3 regions of the Streptomyces polyrhachis genome follow, and region 3 is predicted to be linked to each of the others. Evidence: riboswitches for the same ligand, from Rfam matches in the RefSeq annotation. Region 3 holds a riboswitch; each other region holds the start of a gene.
The links. A riboswitch is a leader RNA that binds a small molecule or an ion and turns the genes downstream of it on or off. The one in region 3 is predicted to bind cyclic di-AMP.
Positions count from the first base shown of each region.

Region 1: it holds a riboswitch for cyclic di-AMP, as region 3 does, so the genes downstream of both, ACFQLX_RS24325 (M23 family metallopeptidase) here and ACFQLX_RS23140 (transglycosylase family protein) in region 3, are expected to answer to the same signal.
Region 2: it holds a riboswitch for cyclic di-AMP, as region 3 does, so the genes downstream of both, ACFQLX_RS21565 (transglycosylase family protein) here and ACFQLX_RS23140 (transglycosylase family protein) in region 3, are expected to answer to the same signal.

Region 1 covers NZ_JBHSZO010000057.1:11,832-16,545, reverse strand. The annotation lists gene ACFQLX_RS24335 (cation diffusion facilitator family transporter) at 1-227, shown strand, start outside; gene ACFQLX_RS24330 (MFS transporter) at 370-1,701, shown strand; cyclic di-AMP (ydaO/yuaA leader) riboswitch at 1,985-2,128, shown strand; gene ACFQLX_RS24325 (M23 family metallopeptidase) at 2,140-3,222, shown strand; gene ACFQLX_RS24320 (peptidoglycan-binding protein) at 3,507-4,714, shown strand, end outside.
Region 2 covers NZ_JBHSZO010000040.1:22,177-26,890, forward strand. The annotation lists gene ACFQLX_RS21550 (DUF501 domain-containing protein) at 1-88, opposite strand, end outside; gene ACFQLX_RS21555 (FtsB family cell division protein) at 154-621, opposite strand; gene eno (phosphopyruvate hydratase) at 790-2,070, opposite strand; gene ACFQLX_RS21565 (transglycosylase family protein) at 2,296-2,958, opposite strand; cyclic di-AMP (ydaO/yuaA leader) riboswitch at 2,963-3,100, opposite strand; gene ACFQLX_RS21570 (transglycosylase family protein) at 3,448-4,287, opposite strand; gene ACFQLX_RS21575 (recombinase family protein) at 4,610-4,714, opposite strand, start outside.
Region 3 covers NZ_JBHSZO010000048.1:10,352-15,065, forward strand. The annotation lists gene ACFQLX_RS23125 (5-(carboxyamino)imidazole ribonucleotide synthase) at 1-421, shown strand, start outside; gene purE (5-(carboxyamino)imidazole ribonucleotide mutase) at 418-921, shown strand; gene ACFQLX_RS23135 (VOC family protein) at 1,008-1,376, shown strand; gene ACFQLX_RS23140 (transglycosylase family protein) at 1,471-2,742, opposite strand; cyclic di-AMP (ydaO/yuaA leader) riboswitch at 2,748-2,940, opposite strand; gene ACFQLX_RS23145 (dipeptidase) at 3,236-4,423, opposite strand; gene ACFQLX_RS23150 (UDP-glucose dehydrogenase family protein) at 4,713-4,714, opposite strand, start outside.

The DNA.
Region 1 (4,714 bases), on a different contig from region 3:
TGCTGAGCGAGCCGGAGGTGGACTCCGTACGGGACCTGGTGACGCTGATCCAGGGGCCGCAGGAGGCGCTGGTCGCGGCGAAGGTGGACTTCCACAACATGGTGAGCGCGGGGGACGTGGAGCAGGCGTGCGTACGCATCGAGCGGGGGCTGCGGACGCGGTGGCCGCAGATCAAGCACGTCTACCTCGACCCGGAGCCGAGCCGGCTGCCGCCCCGGAAGGGGTGAGGCGGCGAATTCCCGTTGACGGCGGCCGCCCGGTCCGGCGAGACTGCCCCAAGATATCTTGACGTCAAGATATCTTGGGGTGGCCGGCGGCGGAGGGGCGGACGGGATGCGCGGCACGGGACGGGGACGCGACCGGCGGGGCGTGATCGCACAACTGCGCTATCCACCGGGCGGACGCGATGCGCGGACCATGCTCGTCGCCCAGTTCCTCGACCGCGCCGGCAACGGCGTCTGGTCCGCCTCCCGCGTCCTGTACTTCACCTTCGTCACGGGCCTGGACGCCGGCGAGATCGGCCTGCTGCTGGGCCTCGGCGGCGTCGCGGGCATCGCCGGCTCCCCGCTGGCCGGACGGCTGGCGGCGGCCGTCCCGGTGCGCACCCTGCTCGTCGGCTGCCACCTGCTGCGGATCGCCACGGTGGGGCTGCTGCTCGCCCTCGACTCCTTCGCCGCGCTGCTGCCGGTCGTGGCGCTGACCTGCGCGGCGGACCGGGCGGCGAAGACGCTGGAGATGGTCTTCGCGACCGAGGTGGCGGGGGAGGAGCGCGGCACCTATCAGGCCCTGTTCCGTACGGCGGCCAACGCCGGCTACGCGGTGGGCGCGGGGGCGGCGGCGCTGGGGCTGGCGCTGGAGGCGTACCGCTGGATGATCCTGGCCAACGCGCTGTCCTTCGCGGTGTCGGCGGCGCTGGTGCGGTGCACCCGGCTGCGGAAGGCGGCCCGGCCCCGCGCTGCCGACTCGGGCGCCGGCTCGGGCTCCGGTTCCGGCTCGGGCTCGGGCTCCGGCTCCGGTGACGCGCGCGGCGCGGGGGTGCGCAGCCCGTGGCGCGACCGGGGCTACCTGCGCTTCGTCCTGCTCGACGTGCCCATGCACCTCGACGACAGCGTGCTGATGGTCGGGCTGCCGCTGTGGCTGGTGACCGCGACGGACGCGCCGCACGCGCTGATCCCGGCCTTCCTGGTGGTCAACACGGTCATGGTCGTCCTGCTCCAACTCCCCGTCTCCCGCCGCTTCTACGGCACGCCCGGCGCGGTGCGGGCGCTGGGCCGCTACGGGGCGCTGATCGCCGCCGGCTGCGTACTGCTCGCGCTCTCGGGGCCCTGGACGCCGCTGGGCGCGGGCTGGGACTCGGCGCTGCTGCTGGCCGCGGCGGTCCTGGTCACGCTGGCGGAGCTGATGCGCTCGGTCAGCTCCTGGGAGCTGGCGGTCGCGCTGGCACCGGAGCGGGAGCGGGCGCCGTACCTGGGCGTGGCGGGCATGGCCCAGTCCGTCCAGAAGTCGGCCGGCCCCCCGCTGCTCACCGGCGCGGTCCTGGCGGCGGGCCCGGCGGGCTGGCTGGCGCTGGGCGCGGTCCTGGCGGCCCTGTCGGCACTCCAGTCCCGCACGTGCGCGCGGCGGCTGGGGGCGGTCGGCGGGGGGAGCGCGGTGGTCGCGGGGGCGGCGGCGGACGTCAAGGCGCCGTCGCACTCTCCGTGACCGGGCGCTCTCCCTTCGGAGCACGGGGCGCACGCATGTCCGCGGTGGCCGTAATCAAATCTCAACCCTACTTGCCGGTTTGAGGTGGGTTGGGTCTGAAAAATCCCTGGCCGGCGGCCAATTCTCCTGCTGGAACGACTTGGAATCCCGGGGGTGTCTCTACTAGCGTTCGATAACGCAGCGCGGTCGTCACTGTCGTCGCAAGAGACGGCACCGTGCGCCGATGTCGAATTCCGAGAGCGCAGCACCCGTAGCAGCAGCCGCCTCCGCGGCCGCTGGGACACCAGAGCCACCGCTGTGCCCAAGGGAACCGGGGAACCACCACCTTGGGGTGAATCGGGCCCAACCCCTCACGGGGCCAGGCCCGTAGGAGACCTTCCTGCTCCGAACCCGTCAGCTAACCCGGTAGACGTGAAGGAAGGAAAGGAGCACGCCCACGTGGCGTCACACAGGCCCGGCCCCAGCACGTCGTACGACGGTTATGTCCTCAATGAGGAAGGGTACGACGACGGCCCCTGGCCCCGCGAGGAGTGGACACCCGGTCAGGACGACCCGCGTTCGCGCGGTCGCCGCCGCGCTCCCAAGCAGACCCGGGGCAGCATGGCCCGCAGCGGTGCCGTCCTCGGCGTCGGCGTCTTCGCCGCCGTCGGTGCGAGCAGCATGGCGCAGGCCCAGTCCAAGCCGCCGGTGGCGATCTCCATGCCCGAGCCCGTCGCGGACGTGGCGCACGGCATAGCGGGCAGCCTCCCGGACGCCGACTCCCTGCCCGGCGTGGGCTCGCTCCTCTCGGACGAGGACGGCGCCACCACCACCACGACGACCGCCAGCACCCCGCTCACCCAGGTCGGCCTGGCCGGCGAGGACGGCACGACCGCGGTCGACTCCGGCGAGGCGCTGCGCGCCCGCATCCTGGAGCAGGCCGAGGAGCAGCAGGCCGCCGCGGACGCCGCCGAGCTGGCCGCGCTGAAGCAGGCCGCGGCGGAGAAGGCGGCCGCGGAGGCCGAGAAGGCCAAGGCGGAGGCCGAGGCCGAGAAGCAGCGCCTGGAAGAGGAGGCCCGCCGCAAGGCCGAGGAGGCCGCGAAGGCCAAGGCCGAGGCGGAGCGCCTGGCCAAGCTGGCGGCGAGCTACATCGCCCCGCTCTCCTCCTACTCGATCACCGCCGTCTACGGCCAGGCCGGCGACATGTGGTCCAGCGGCTACCACACGGGCCTGGACTTCGCGGCCTCGACGGGCACGCCGATCAAGAACGTGCACACGGGCACGATCACCAGCGCGGGCTGGGCCGGCAGCGCCTACGGCTACCAGATCATCGTCACCCTCGATGACGGCACCGAGGTCTGGTACAACCACCTCTCGTCGATCCTGAAGTCCTCCGGCAAGGTCACGACGGGCGAGGTGATCGGCCGCGTGGGCGCCACGGGCAACGTCAGCGGCGCGCACCTGCACCTGGAGGTCCACACCAGCGGCGGCGCCGGCGTCGACCCGATGGCCTGGCTGCGCAACCACGGCGCCACGGTCTGACCCCCGCCCCATAGCACCCCGCGCGCCCCCGCCGCCCACCCCGGCGCCTGCGGCGCGCCCCCGAAACGCCGGCGGCCCTGATGGCACACCCCCCGACATCAGGGCCGCTCGGCATGTCCGCGGCCCGGCGCGGTGACCCGGACACGGGGACCGCGTATTTCGGCCACGGTCGCGGAACCGGCGACCTCGGCGGCAAGATCGGTGTAACAAGTAACCTGCCAGCGACGTCAGTTGAAGAGAGTTGACGACTCCTTCCGAGCAGCGCGACAAAGGACGGTTGCCCCGTGCACGAGGACACCGAGACGTTGGCGGAGCGCTCTGCCGCCGACCTGGCGAGCTTGGAGGGGACGGACGGTGTGCTGCCTCGGGGGGCGCTGCCCGCCCAGGTGAGGGCCCCCGAGTCCGCGAAAGCCGAGTCCGCGAAAGCCGGGCCCGCGAAAGCCGGCCCCCCCGCCCTCGCCCGCCGGCGGCGCTGGATCGGCGCCGTCGCCGTCGGTGCCGCGCTTCTCGCCGCCGCCGGGGTCGTCGCCTCCACCCTCGTGAAGTCGCCCTCGCAGGCGGCGGCCGACGCCGGGCCGCCCGAGCGGTCCGTGCTGACCGCGCCCGTGGAGCACCGGGTGCTGACCTCCTCCGTCATCGTGCGCGGGCAGGTCGGCGCCGGGCAGAGCGTGGACGTGGCGCCGCAGGTATCCGGCGGGGAGAGCGCCGCCGCGCCGGTCGTCACCAAGCTGGCCGTCAAGCAGGGCGACACCCTCAGGGCGGGCCAGCTGCTGATGGAGGTCTCCGGCCGCCCGGTGTTCGTCCTGCCGGGGCGGGTGCCGGTCTACCGGGACCTCAAGCCCGGCGCCGAGGGCGACGACGTACGGCAGTTGCAGCAGGCCCTGCGCGGTCTCGGGCACGGCACCGGCGCCGACGCGGCCGGTGTCTTCGGATCAGGAACCAAGAGCGCGCTCAACTCCCTTTACACGGCGATCGGTTACGACCCCCTCCCCGCGCTCGACGACAACGGCGACGGCATCAGGGCCGCCGAGGACGCGGTGACGCAGGGCCGCCGCGCCGTGGAGGAGGCGCAGGAGGCCGCGGACGCGCAGGGCGCCGGTGCCGACGCCGACCGCGCCCTGCGCTACGCCCGCCAGGACCTCGCCAAGGCGCGCCAGGCGCTCACCGAGGCCCAGTCCGCCGCCGGACCCCGACTCCCCGCCGGGGAAGTGGTCTTCCTCCAGGGATTCCCCGCCCGCGTCGACGCCGTGCCCGGCCGGGTCGGCTCCCGCGTCGAGGGGACCGTGATGACGGTCTCCGCCGGGAGGCTCATCGTCCAGGCGTACCTGCAGGAGTACCAGAAGGGCCTGGTCCGCAAGGGCCAGCGGGTACGCATCCTCTCCGAGCTGACCGGCGTGGAGGCCGCCGCGCACGTCGCCTCCGTCGCCACGTCGATGAGCCTGCCCGGTGCGCCGGGCGGCGGTGGCGGGGACGGCCAGGGCGGCGGGCAGGG
Region 2 (4,714 bases), on a different contig from region 3:
GCGGGGTACGGCCGAGCTGGGCACGTACGGCGGCGAGGTCCGCGTCCGTGGGAAGGGTGTGCGGGGTGGCGGGCGGCGGTGTTTCCATGGGTCCGATCTTCTCAGAGCCGACACACCCCCCGCCTCCGGCCGCCCAGAGCCTGCCGGGCGTCGCTACCGGTCCGCTGTGTCCACGCCGTCGAGGAGGTTGTCGTACCAGGGGCGGTCCGCCGCCCCGTCACCGTCGCGGTCGCGTTCCGCGTCCGCCGAGCCGTCCCGGACCGTGTACGAGGTCTCGCCGGGGGTGACGTAGTGGAGGCGCTCGCGGGCCTGGCGGCGGAGGTACTCCTCGTCCTGCCAGCGGGCCTTCTCGTCGCGCAGGCGCTCCACCCGGGCCGCCGAGCGCTCCTTCTCCGTGCGCTGGTCGGCGATCTCCGCGCGCTGGGACACGTACTGCCGCATCGGGTACGCCAGCGCGACGATCAGCGCGCACAGGACCAGTGCGAGGAGGGCCGCCCGGCCGGTGAGCCTGCTGCGCCGCACGGGGCGGGCGCGGTAGACGCGCTCGGACGCCCGCACGACGGCCTGCTCGCCGAGCAGCCGCAGCCGGGTGGTGGTGGAGAACCGATCCTTGGGTGGCATCGCCCCTACCGTAATGCGCCGCACACCTGCCCGAGGCGCACGGCGCAGATTCGTGCGCCGGCAAGACGGCAAAGCGCGCCGGGCGCCCGGGAGATGGGGCGCGTACGGGCCCCCGTACGCCGACGGCCGCCCCCGGCGAAGGGGCGGCCGTCGGACGTACCGCAGTGGCTACCGGCCGAAGCGCGGGAAGGCGCCGCGGCCCGCGTAGACGGCGGCGTCGTCGAGGATCTCCTCGATGCGCAGCAGCTGGTTGTACTTCGCGACGCGCTCGGAGCGGGCCGGGGCGCCGGTCTTGATCTGGCCGCAGTTGGTGGCGACGGCCAGGTCGGCGATGGTGACGTCCTCGGTCTCGCCGGAGCGGTGGGACATCATGCACTTGAAGCCGTTGCGCTGGGCCAGCTCGACCGCGTCGAGGGTCTCCGACAGCGAGCCGATCTGGTTGACCTTCACCAGCAGCGCGTTGCCCGCGCCCTCCGCGATGCCGCGGCCCAGGCGCTCGGGGTTGGTGACGAACAGGTCGTCGCCGACGAGCTGGACCTTGTCGCCGAGGCGCTCGGTGATGGCCTTCCAGCCCTCCCAGTCCTCCTCGTTCAGCGGGTCCTCGATGGAGACCATCGGGTACGAGTCGACCAGGTCGGCGTAGTAGTCGATCATCTCCGCGGCGGTGCGCTCCTTGCCCTCGAAGACGTACGTGCCGTCCTTGTGGAACTCGGAGGCGGCGACGTCCAGGGCCAGCGCGATGTCCTGGCCGGGGACGTAGCCGGCCTTCTCGATGGCCTCGACGATGAGGTCGAGCGCCTCGCGGTTGGAGGCGAGGTCGGGCGCGAAGCCGCCCTCGTCGCCCAGGCCGGTGGACAGGCCGCGCTCCTTCAGGACCCCCTTGAGGGTGTGGTAGACCTCCGCGCCCCAGCGCACGGCCTCGGAGAAGGTCTCCGCGCCGATCGGGGCGATCATGAACTCCTGGATGTCGACGTTGGAGTCCGCGTGGCTGCCGCCGTTGAGGATGTTCATCATCGGCACGGGCAGCACGTGCGCGTTGGGGCCGCCCAGGTAGCGGAAGAGCGGCAGGTCGGAGGCCTCGGAGGCGGCGTGCGCCACGGCGAGGGAGACGCCGAGGATGGCGTTGGCGCCGAGCGAGGACTTGTCCTCGGTGGCGTCCAGGTCGAACATCGCCTGGTCGATCAGCCGCTGCTCGGTGGCGTCGTAGCCCACCAGCTCCGGGCCGATCTGCTCGATGACGGCGAGGACGGCCTTCTCCACGCCCTTGCCGCCGTAGCGCGACATGTCGCCGTCGCGCAGTTCGATGGCCTCGAAGGCGCCGGTGGAGGCGCCGGAGGGGACGGCGGCACGGCCGGTGCTGCCGTCGTCGAGGCCGACCTCGACCTCGACCGTGGGGTTGCCTCGGGAGTCCAGGATCTCGCGGGCTACGACGACGTCGATCGACGGCACGGTTTCTCCTTCGAAAGGATGGCCGGCGGCGCGGGTGCGGTGCCGGCACAGGACTGGTGCGGGACCGAGCCTAACGGGTTGCCGGTCGATCAACCGTGGAGGGAGCGGTGTGCGGGCCGCACGGCGCGGGTGCGCGCTCGTGGGTCGCGAAGGATGTGCGCCCGCGGACCGCGGGGCGGCCGGGAGTCCCCTCCCGGCCGCCCCGTACGGGCTGCTGCGGATCCGTCAGGTGATCTTCAGCCGCTGGCCGGGGCGGATGAGGTTCGGATTGCCGCCCACCGTCTCGGAGTTGGCGGCGTAGACCTCCGCCCAGCCGCCGTCCACGCCGTGCTTGCGGGCGACGGTGTGCAGGGTGTCGCCGGGGCGCACGACGTACATCGCCCGGTAGACCGTGCGCGAGCCGCGCTTGGCGTCCGCCTGGGCCGATCCGTTCGAAGACCCCTTCGAGGGTGCCGCGGTCGCCGGGGGTGCCTGGCGGACACGGGCCCGCTCGGCGGCCGTCTCGGGCGCCGCGGAGCCGCGGCTGAGTCCGGCGCGCGGGCCGCAGTTGGGCCAGGCGCCGGGGCCCTGCATCCGCAGCAGCCGCTCGGCGACGGCGATCTGCTCGTGCTTGGAGGCCAGGTCGGCACGCGAGGCGTAGCGGTGGCCGCCGGCGGCGGCCCAGCTGGACCGGGAGAACTGCACCCCGCCGAAGTAGCCGTTGCCGGTGTTGATCGCCCAGTTGCCGCCCGACTCGCACCGGGCGACCTTCTCCCAGGTGTCGATCGGGGCGGCCGCGGCCGGGGCGGCGCCCACGAGGGGGAGGGCCACTGCCGCCCCGAGGAGCAGCGCGATCCGCTGGGTCGCGCTGGTCGTGCTGTCCGCGGCAGGAAGATCCGAATGCTGCATGACATTCACTTCTCACCGACGCCTACGAGGTGAGCTGTCGGGTTCGGGACTGGTGAGTGCCCGGCCGCGTGTGCTCCCACACGGCTTCACCCCAAGCCGGTCGGGTCCGCCGACGGCGGACCGCTCCCGGCACTTACCTGGGTCCCCCGTTCCTGTCCGCGGTGCGCTTGCGCAGGTGTCCGGTGAACGCCGACAGGATTCGGCGAGGCGATCACCGGTGCCCGCCGTTGGCGAGCGAGGCGACGGTAAGCACACAAACATCCCGTGTTCAAAGATTTCGGACGATACGTCAGCTCGCGTCGCCGGGTCGCCGATCGGGGCCCCGGGGACGCGGTCCGGCCGCCGTGGGCACGCAAAGCGCAGGTGGACACCGGGCCGGGCGAAGGTGCGGCCGTACGACGGGAAGCGGGCCGCCGGTAAACCCGGCGGCCCGCTTTTCGTTCGTACGCCCCACAGTGCCCGGTGCGGGCTAGCGCTCGCGGCCGGTGCTCACCACTGGCCCAGCAGACCGGACTGACCAGCGGGGATGGACTCCGCCGTGGCGCTCTGCGCCTCGTCGATCAGCTGGCCGAGGGTGTCGGCGGGGGTGGGCAGGACGCTGTCCGCGCGGTTCTTGACGCGCTTTTCACCCGATCGGCCCGGGGCCTGTGCGGCCGGGGCGCCGGGGTCGGCGGGCGCGGCGGTCGGCAGCTCGCCGGCCAGGGGGTCGATCAGGGGGTCGATCAGCGGGTCGAGGACGTCCGCGGGGGTGGGCAGCGTGGGGGCGCCGATCGTCCCGTCGAACTCGACGGGCGCGTTGTCCGGCGTACCGCGGTGCCTGCCCTTGCCGCTGCCGTTGCCCTGCTCGCCGCGGCCCTCGGCGGACTCCGGACCGCGGTGCCTGCCGCCGCCGTCGGTGAACGCCTCGTCGCCGCTCCCGGGCTCCGCCGTGTGCTCGCGGGCCCTGGTGTCCTGGCGGGCGTAGTCGGGGTAGTCCCGGCCCGGGTCGATCTCCGGGTTCCCGGCGTCCTGGCGCAGTCCGCCGAGGTCGGCGCAGCGCGGGAAGGCGTCGGGGCCCTCCGCGTTGAGGATCTGCTCGCCGACGGCGATCTGCTGGCCGCGGCTGGCGTAGTCGGGGCGGTCGGCGTAGTCGCGGCCGCCGTGCTCGTCCCACTGCTCGCGGGTCAGCTGCAGGCCGCCGTAGTAGCCGTTGCCGGTGTTGGCGCTCCAGAGGGCGTCGCTCTCGCACTGGGCGACCTTGTCCCAGGTCTTGCCGTCGGCCGCGAAGGCGGCGCTGCCGGCGGCGGCCAGCAGCGGCAGGGCGACGGCGCTGGTGACGCCGGCGGTCACGACGAAGGCGGGCGCCTGTCGGGGGCGACGGTGACGACCGTTCCCGGTGAGCATGCGTATGCCTTTCGTTCAACCGTACGTTTCGAGAGTTGGCGGTGAACATAGCCGTGTTGCGTGCCGGATCACAAGTCGATGGCCCCCGGATAACGCGTACATCACGGAATGTCCCCCGTCCCGCCACAAGGGGTTGACGCGGCCGCCCCCTTTACAGGCGGCCGAGCGGTGTGAACTCCACCGGCAGGGTGCGCAGTCCGCGCATGATGAGGCCGCCGCACACCCTGCCGCCCGCCCAACTCCAGTCCCGTGGCGGCGAAGCGCCCTATCAGGGTGCGATACCGCCCCTGAATCGGCCGGTCACGAACAGCTGCGGGAGAGTCGGTCGCCTATACGCGGGCACGCCCCGCTCCTTGGCGTTGAGCACCTCCAT
Region 3 (4,714 bases):
GGTGGGCCATCTCGCGGTGGAGCTGTTCGAGGTCGCCGGCGCGGACGGCGAGCCCGCGATCCTCGTCAACGAGCTGGCCATGCGCCCGCACAACTCCGGCCACTGGACCCAGGACGGCGCCGTCACCTCCCAGTTCGCCAACCACGTCCGCGCGGTCCTCGACCTCCCGCTGGGCGACCCGCGCCCGCGCGCGAGGTGGACGGTCATGGCGAACGTCCTGGGCGGCGACTACCCCGACATGTACCAGGCGTACCTGCACTGCATGGCCCGCGACCCCGGCCTGAAGATCCACATGTACGGCAAGGACGTGAAGCCCGGCCGCAAGGTCGGCCACGTCAACACCTACGGCGACGAGCTCGCGGACGTCCGCGACCGCGCCCGGCACGCGGCCGGCTACCTGCGAGGGACGATCACCGAATGAGCACGCAGCCCCAGGTCGGCATCGTGATGGGCTCCGACTCCGACTGGCCGGTGATGGAGGCCGCGGCGGTCGCGCTGGACGAGTTCGAGATCCCCTACGAGGTCGACGTCCTGTCCGCGCACCGGATGCCCCGCGAGATGATCGCGTACGGGGAGGCCGCCGCGGGCCGCGGCCTGAAGGCGATCGTCGCCGGCGCGGGCGGCGCGGCGCACCTGCCCGGCATGCTCGCCTCGGTGACCCCGCTGCCGGTGATCGGGGTGCCGGTCCCGCTGAAGTACCTCGACGGCATGGACTCCCTGCTGTCCATCGTGCAGATGCCGGCCGGCGTCCCCGTCGCCACGGTCTCGGTCGGCGGCGCGCGCAACGCGGGCCTGCTCGCCGCGCGGATCATCGGCGCGTACGAGCCGGAGGTGCGCGCGCGCATGGAGGCGTTCCAGGAGGACCTGAACGCGCAGGCGACGGAGAAGGGCCGCCGGCTGCGGGCGAAGCTTGAGGGCTGAACCTCCGCGCGGGCGCGCCCCGTTGGGGGAATGATGCGGTGGCGGGGTTCGTTACCCGTACCCGCCACCCGCACGGAGGAGCCCCCATGCCCATCGCCGTACTCGGCCCGACCGCCCTCGACTGCCGCGACCCCCGCGCGCTCGCGGAGTTCTACGCCCAGGTCCTCGGCGGCACGGTCAAGCAGGTCCACGAGGACTGGATCGAGCTCACCCTGGAGGGCGGCGCCCGCCTCGCCTTCCAGCACGTGCCCGGGCACGTGGCGCCGCAGTGGCCCGGCACCACCGGCGCCCAGCAGCTCCACCTCGACCTCGAAGTGCCGCGCGCGGAGCTGGACTCGGCGCAGGAGCGGGTCCTCGCCCTGGGCGCGACGCTGCTGGACGCCGGCGACGGCGAGCGCGGCTGGCGGGTCTACGCGGACCCGGCCGGCCACCCGTTCTGCCTCTGCGCCTGCTGAGCGCACGGCAGAGCCCCCCGGTCCGCCGGAACCGGGGGGCTCTGCCGTCTATTGCTGTGCACTGCCGTGCACTGCCGTGCGCGTGGGGCGCGGATCAGACGTTGACGCCGTGCGCGCGCAGGTACGCGAGCGGGTCTATGTCCGAGCCGTAGTTCGGGGTGGTGCGCACCTCGAAGTGCAGGTGCGGGCCCGTGGAGTTGCCCGTGGAGCCCGACAGGCCCAGCTGGGTGCCCGCGCCGACCGTCTGACCGGCCGAGACCGACAGCGAGGAGAGGTGGGCGTACTGGCTGTAGCGGCCGTCGGCGTGCTTGAGGACGACCTCGTTGCCGTACGAGCCGGACCAGCCCGCGGAGACCACGGTGCCGGCCGCTATGGCGTGCACGGAGGTGCCGCTGGCGGCGGAGAAGTCCACACCGGTGTGGTAGCCGGAGGCCCAGGAGCCGCCCGCCTGGTGGTACGGGGTGGAGATGCCGGACGGGACCGGGCGGACGTAGCCGCTGGTGGTGCTGGCGCCGGTGGAGTCGGCAGGAGCCTCCTCGGCGCCGCCCTGCTCCTGCGTGGCGGCCTTGGGCGCCTCGGTGGTGGCGGTGCGCGCGGAGGACTGCTGGGCCCGGGGAGCCTGCGAGGTCTTGGGGGCCTCGAAGGTGACCTGGGACTTCGCGCCCAGCTCGTAGCGCTGGCCGGGGAAGATCAGGTCCGGGTCGCCGCCGATGACGGCCTTGTTGGCCGCGTAGACGGACTTCCAGCCGCCCTTGACCTCGTGGCGCTGGGCGATGTCCCAGAGGGTGTCGCCCTTGACCACGTGGTAGGTGCCCGGCTTGGTGGTGGTCTGCGGGGCGGCGACCTGCTCAGCGGGCTTCGTAGCAGGCTTCTCGGCCGGGGCGGCCGGGGCGCTCTCCTGCTGTTCGGCAGGCTGTTCGGCGGGCTTCGCGGCCGACTGCTCGGCGGACTCCTCGTCGGAGCCGCCCAGCTCCGGGGCGGGGCCGCCCTGGGTCAGGCCGGCCACCTGCGAGCAGTGCGGCCAGGCGCCGGGGCCCTGGTCGGCGAGCACCTTCTCGGCGACCGCGATCTGCTGCTCCTTGGTGGCGAGGTCGGCGCGCGAGGCGTACGCCCCGCCGCCGTAGGCGTCCCAGGTGCTCTGCACGAACTGCAGGCCGCCGTAGAAGCCGTTGCCGGTGTTGATGGCCCAGTTGCCGGTGGCCTCGCACTGGGCGACGGCGTCCCAGGTGTCGACGGAGGCGGCCTGTGCGCTGCCGGCGCCCGCCAGCAGCGGCAGGGCGACGCCGGCGCCGGAGGCGGCGACGACGAGGGTCGTACGGGAACGCGCTATGCGGCCGAGGCGACGATGACGTGCGCGTGCGGACATGGTGGTGCTCCTCTCCGACGCCTGCGAGGTGAGCTGTCGGGTTCGGGCTGGAGAATCGCCCGGCCGGCCTGAAGCGGAATCATGGATTCCGATTCGAGGCGCGACTTCACCCCAAGCCCCTCCGCGCATGGGCGCACGGACGGGCGGCTTACCTGTGGGTCCCCCGCTTCTGCCTGGTGACATAAGTCGTTTGCACGCGAACCGGCGGCAGAACTAGGCGTACCGGCTGCGAGATGCTCCCGGGTCACATACGGAACATGGCGAGCACCGTAGGCATAAGGGTTGTCCCTTAACAAGCTCTCCGCAGAGGTCTAAACATCATTTCGCCACCTCAAAACGGACCTAAGCGACGCTACGGACCAAGCGTCCAAGATCGCCCAGTGGGCGGCCGGTTCGCCCGCATGCCCCCAATCCCGGCCCTGGGAAGGGCAGATGGGGACGCCGCGGCGAACCGGCCGCCGAGTGGATCAATGTGGGCGCATTTATCCGTGACTTAGGCCACTACCGAACCGAGCGTGACGACAGAAGGTCCGCGACGCCCCGAGATGTCCGTTGCGACCGATTCGGCATCCGCCAGCACGCGCACGGCATTGCGCCATGTCAGCTGGGAAATGTCTGAATCAGACCAGTTGCGGCGCAAAAGCTCGGCGATGAGATTCGGATATCCCGCCACGTCCTCCAGCCCGGCCGGAGTGAAAGCGGTGCCGTCGTAGTCCCCACCGATACCAATATGGTTGACTCCGGCAACCTCGCGCATGTGGTCAAGATGGTCCGCAACCACCGAAACCGTCGCCACCGGGCGCGGATTGGCCGCCTCGAAGGCGAGCTGGACCCGCTTGCCCTCCTCGCTCAGATCGAGCGGATCCAGCCCGTGCGCGCGCATGTTCGCGTCCGCGGAGAGGGTCCACTCGATGGCCGCGGGCAGGACGAACTTCGGTACGAACGTCGCCATCGCCACGCCCCCGTTCACCGCCAGCCGCTCCAGCACGTCGTCGGGGATGTTGCGCGGATGGTCGCAGACCGCCCGCGCCGAGGAGTGCGAGAAGATCACCGGCGCCTCGCTCACCCGCAGCGCGTCGCGCATCGTCGCCGGGGCGGTGTGGGAGAGGTCGACGAGCATCCCGAGCCGGTTCATCTCCCGCACGACCTCCTCGCCGAACGGGGCCAGCCCGTCGTGGCGCGGCTCGTCGGTGGCGGAGTCCGCCCAGTCGTTGCTGTCGTTGTGGGTGAGCGTCATGTAGCGCACCCCCAGCTCGTACAACCCCCGCAGCGCACCGAGGGAGTTGTCGATGGAGTGCCCGCCCTCCGCACCCATCAGCGAGGCGATCCGCCCCTCGGAACGCGCCGTCTCCATGTCGGCCGCCGTGAACGACAGCCGCAGCTCGCGCGGATAGCGCGCGGCCAGCAGCCGCACCGCGTCGACCTGCTCCAGCGTCGCGGTCAGCGCCGCCCCGCCGACCAGCGACGAGGGCACGTACACCGACCAGAACTGCGCCCCCACCCCACCGGCCCGCAACCGCCGCAGATCGGTGTGCAACCGCGCCCGCTGGTCCTGCGAGATATCCAGCAGCTCCAGGTCGTACGCCACCTGCTCCCGCAAGGCCCACGGCAGATCGTTGTGCCCGTCCACGATCGGATACTCGGCCAGCAGATTCACGGCATGCGCAAGAAGCTCGTTCATACGCCCGACCCTAACGACCCCACCCCCCAGCCCCCGCAAGGGCCCGCACGAAGCCGCAACTCAGCCTGTCCGGCGCTTGAGGCCATGGCGCGAAAGCACCACCCCCAGCCTGTCCGGCGCCTGAGGTCGAGGCGCGAAAGCACCACTCCCAGCCCGTCCGGCGTTTGAGGACGAGGCGCGCAGCGCCAATACAGCCCGGCCGGCGTTTGAGGCCAGAGCTGCGAAGCAGCGATCCGGGGGCCGGGGGCGAAGCCCCCGCAGCGCGACGTGACCAGCCACCCCCGAAAAACT